One region of the Desulfocurvus thunnarius genome, then DNA from elsewhere that is predicted to be linked to it. Evidence: riboswitches for the same ligand, from Rfam matches in the RefSeq annotation. Region 1 holds a riboswitch; the other holds the start of a gene.
What was found. A riboswitch is a leader RNA that binds a small molecule or an ion and turns the genes downstream of it on or off. The one in region 1 is predicted to bind cobalamin.
Positions count from the first base shown of each region.

Region 2: another riboswitch for cobalamin. It lies ahead of ACZ5KV_RS05670 (ribonucleoside triphosphate reductase); the one in region 1 lies ahead of ACZ5KV_RS15765 (sirohydrochlorin cobaltochelatase).

Region 1 covers NZ_AP042411.1:3,552,718-3,554,912, reverse strand. Annotated here, with positions in the region: gene ACZ5KV_RS15765 (sirohydrochlorin cobaltochelatase) at 1-920, opposite strand, end outside; cobalamin riboswitch at 1,029-1,231, opposite strand; gene ACZ5KV_RS15760 (PAS domain-containing protein) at 1,416-2,195, opposite strand, start outside.
Region 2 covers NZ_AP042411.1:1,312,474-1,314,668, reverse strand. Annotated here, with positions in the region: gene ACZ5KV_RS05675 (ATP-binding protein) at 1-483, opposite strand, end outside; cobalamin riboswitch at 722-902, shown strand; gene ACZ5KV_RS05670 (ribonucleoside triphosphate reductase) at 1,045-2,195, shown strand, end outside.

The DNA of each region.
Region 1 (2,195 bases):
TACGGGCCGTGCTCCATGGTGCCGGTCATGCAGGTTCGCACGTCCAGCCCGGCGGCGGTCATGCGGCTTTTCCAGGAATGCGGGCCGTCCCCGGCGATGTCCACGCGTACATGGTGGCCCGGGGCGCTCATGAAGGGCAGCAGCCAGACCCGCCGCGCCCCCGCCGCCCGGACCCGCCGGATCACGGCCTCGCAGCCCGGCTCGCCCATGAGCGTGCCCATGAACAGCAACGGGTCGTCGCGGCGGGCCAGGGCCTCGAAGTCCAGGTAGCGCCGGTGCCCTTCGTGGTAGGTGCCGTGGCCCACGAGGACCAGAGCATCGCCCGGGCCGCGCTCCGGGGGCGGGTATCCTGCCAGGGCGGCCAGGGCGGCGGCCAGGTCCGCCCCGGCCATGAGCATCGGGCCGCCGACCTCCACCTCGAGGAAGCCCTTGCGCGGGTGGCGGAAGACATGCGCCTGGTCCCGGGTCCAGTGGTATTCCACGCCGGGCACCGTATGCAGCGACTGCACGGCCAGGTGCGTCACGCCCTCGTCGTGCAGCCGCGAGAGGGCCACGGCCACGGAATCGTTCTCGAAGCCCCGGGCGGCGAGCTTGCGGCGGATCTTGTGCGCCGTGTAGGCCCAGCGCACGGGCACCCCGGGGAAGCGCCCGCGCACCTCGCGCTCCATGGCCTCGTAGCCCGCGCGGGCGTCGGGCAGGGCCACGCCGAAGGCCGCCAGCAGAATGCCGGGGCGTGCCGGGCGCGGGCGATGGTGGTGGTGACCGTGATCGTGGCCGTGACAACAGTGGTCGTGATGGTCGTGACCGTGGGCATGGCCATGCTCGTCACGGCCGGGGTCGTGATGGTCGTGGTCGTGGTCGTGGTGGTGGATATGGCCATGGTCGTGGCCATGCTCGTGGTCGTGGTCGGCGTGGGACATGCCCCCTCCTCGTGGGTTCCCATGGCACCGCCGACGGGGCGAGGAGGAGCGGCCCGCAGGGCGCCGCCCTGCCGTGACCAGCCCCCCGCCGCAAAGACCCGTTGCGGTGCTCGGGAGATTCGGACGGCAGGTCTTCTGGCTCCCCGGACGGCGCCCGGCCTTCCCGCCCCGGCAAGGGGCAGTGGCATCGTGGGGCGCCGCGGCCTCCCGCGCAAGGCGCGCGGGCCGGGTCACAGCGGCGGGTCCGCTCCGGTTTCACACCGGATTCCCTTTTCATCTCCTTGCGGAGAACCATCCGCCGGAAGGCTAGCCGCTGGTGCCATGCGCTGTCAAAACCTAAAGTCGTGCTCCCCGCGCGCCAAAGGGCCCGCAACCGGCCGCGGCTCGCCCGCCCGCGTGGTTCTTGCCGGAATTCCGGGGCATGGGCATGCAGCCCAAAAAGAACAAGGGCACGCGACAACGCCGCATGCCCTTGTTCCCATCCCGGCGCGCCCGTTACGGCTTTTGCCGCCAGCGCCGCAAAAGCCGCCCGAAGGCCTCCGCAACGTCGGCATAGCGCGCGTCGGCGTCCGTGCCGAAGGTTTTGGCCTTGCGGCTGGCGAGAATGAGCACGGCATGCAGGCCATGCTCCGCGTAAAAGGGCCGCGCGTAGTACGAACGCACCCCCTGGGGCGCAAAAAGCGCCCAGTCCACGGATTTGACGCTGTTCAGCGTATCCTCCACCAGCAGGGAACCGAGATCGAAGCGCTCGATGTCCTGGGCGATGGTGCCCTCGTAGGCATGGGTCGCGCCCCATTCCAGGCTGGTGAACGCCCGCCCCACGCCGAAGACCGTCACCTTGCCGCTGCCCGCCTGGATGTGCGAAAGCATGAGGCCGTCCACTTCCGGGCCGCATGCGTTCCAGAGGTTTTCCAGGGCCGGTTGCAGGTCGCCGGGGCGCAGGGCTTCGTCCCTGGCGGTGTCGAAGGGCCGCAGCAGCGTTTTCGCCTCCACGCAGACCAGGGCCACGCGCACCACCCGGTCTTCCGGCCCGCCCCAGGGCGTCAGCCGCACATGCGCCGAAAACAGACCGCGCTCCGCATTGCCGAGCATGAGCTTGCCCGACCACGCGTCGCTTCGCACGGCCTGGCGCGCGGCGTTCATAAGCTGCGCCCCCAGATGCTGCGGCGCCACGTCCGCCATGGACAGGCGACCGGCATCGTCCGCCCGGCGCATGAAAAGACCGTCGGCCGCCGCGTTGGCCTCCCTGATGGCGCAGCCTTCCAGGTCGATGGT
Region 2 (2,195 bases), 1.4 Mb from region 1:
CGCGTCCTTTGGCGGGAAATCCTTCTGGAACAGCGCATGGATAAAATCCCCGTGCACGCCCGCTATTTCCCCCTGCGAGAGCGGATACAGGGTCAACACTTCCATGCGCCCCGCCAGCGAGTCGGCGATTCCCGGCAAGGCCAGGATGTTGGCCGAGCCGGTCAGAAGATACCGCCCGGCGTGGCGCTCGCGGTCCACGTCTTCCTTGATGGCCAGCATCAGGGCGGAAGCGCGCTGCGCCTCATCGATGATCGCGGGCTTTTTCAGCCCCTGTAGAAACCCGCCCGGATCGTCCAGGGCTCCGGCCAATGCGGTCGCGGAGTCAAGACTGACGTACTGGCGGCTGATTTCACCCTCGCCGGAGGCTTCCGCCAGTTGCTTCACCAGCGTGGTCTTGCCGGTCTGCCGGGCTCCGCGCAGGAAAACCACGGGAGTATCGGATAAAGCCTCCAGCAGCCGGGAATATATGGTGCGCTTGTTCATGGCGTAAAATGTACCACGGGGTGGATGATTTTACAAGCACGCCCACGCCGAGCGCTGCGCGGGCAGGAGCGGATGGTCTGACCGAGAGAGTATTCCCCTGACACGGCCGCCCCTGGCGGGGTGATTTCCAGGCGGCCTTCTCCGTCATCTTTCCCTTGTCTTTCCAGCCTGCGCAGGCCGTTCAGGAGCGGTTGCCTCCTCCCGCCTTGCCATCCCCCCGGTTCTCTCCTATGCTGCCTCCGTCTGATGTCCTTCAGGTGGCCGCAAGGCCCGAACAGGGAATCCGGTGCGAAGCCGGAGCGGTCCCGCCGCTGTGATCCCCGCCGCGAAGCGACCTCTGCCAAGTGCCACTGCGTGACGCGGGAAGGCGGCAGGGGGAAGGGGAGAGCCAGAAGACCTGCCTGAAGCCGATACTTCCCGCTCGGAGCGCGGACTCCGCACCGGGAATGCCGAACAACCCAGCCCAAACGGCGCCGGGCCGGGGCGGTTCCGCCGCCCCCGGCCGCAACCGGCGACCTCGCGTGCCCCCTTCCGCAACCGGCGGCGCGCGGCGAGAATTCCATGCCTTCGCAGATCATCAAGCGGGACGGCCGCGTCGAAACCTGGTCCACCAAGCGGATCGGCGACGCCATCTTCAAGGCTCTCAAAAGCAGCGCCATCAAGGACCCCCTCCTGGCCGAGCGCCTGGCGCGCAAGGTCGAGGCCAAGCTCGCGGACGTGGACGCCCCCGAGCAGGAGCACGTGCAGGACATGGTCCAGCAGGTGCTCATGGAGGCCCGGCTGTACAAGGTCGCCGAGCGCTACATCCTTTACCGCGAGAAGCGCCGCGAGCTGCGCAGCCAGGGCCAGGCCTTTCTGGACATCGTCGGCGTCACCGAGGGCTACCTCGACAACCTCGACTGGCGCGTCAGCGAAAACTCCAACATGGTCCACTCCTTCCAGGGCCTGATCCTGCACATGGCCGGGGCGGTCCAGGCGCGCTACGTGCTGGAAAAATACCCCGAAGAGGTGCGCTCGGCGCACAACCACGGCTACTTTCACATCCACGACCTGTCCTTCGGCCTGGCCGGATACTGCTCGGGCTGGAGCCTGCGCGACCTGCTTCTGGAGGGCTTCAACCTGGAGGACCGCTGCTCCTCCAAGCCCGCGCGGCATTTCGACGCCGTGTGCGGGCAGATGGTCAATTTCCTGGGCACGTTGCAGAACGAATGGGCCGGGGCCCAGGCCTTCAACAACGTGGACACCTACCTCGCGCCCTTCATCCGCCACGACGGCCTGAGCTATGCCGACGTCAAGCAGCAGATCCAGAAGCTGCTGCACAACCTGAACGCCACCTCGCGCTGGGGCGGGCAGAGCCCGTTCACCAACTTCACCTTCGACGTGGTGCCGCCCTCGCACATCGCCAAGGAGCCGATCATCATCGGCGGTGCGCATCAGGACTCGACCTACGGCGAATACGCCGCCGAAATGGCGATGATTAACAAGGCGTTCCTGGAAGTCATGCTCGAGGGCGACGCCGACGGGCGCATCTTCTCCTTCCCCATCCCGACCTACAACGTGACCAAGGACTTCCCCTGGGACAGCGAGGTCGGCGGCCTGCTCCTGCGCATGACCGCCAAGTACGGCGCGCCCTATTTCCAGAACTTCATCAACTCCGACCTGAACCCCGAGGACGTGCGCTCCATGTGCTGCCGGTTGCAGATGGACCTGCG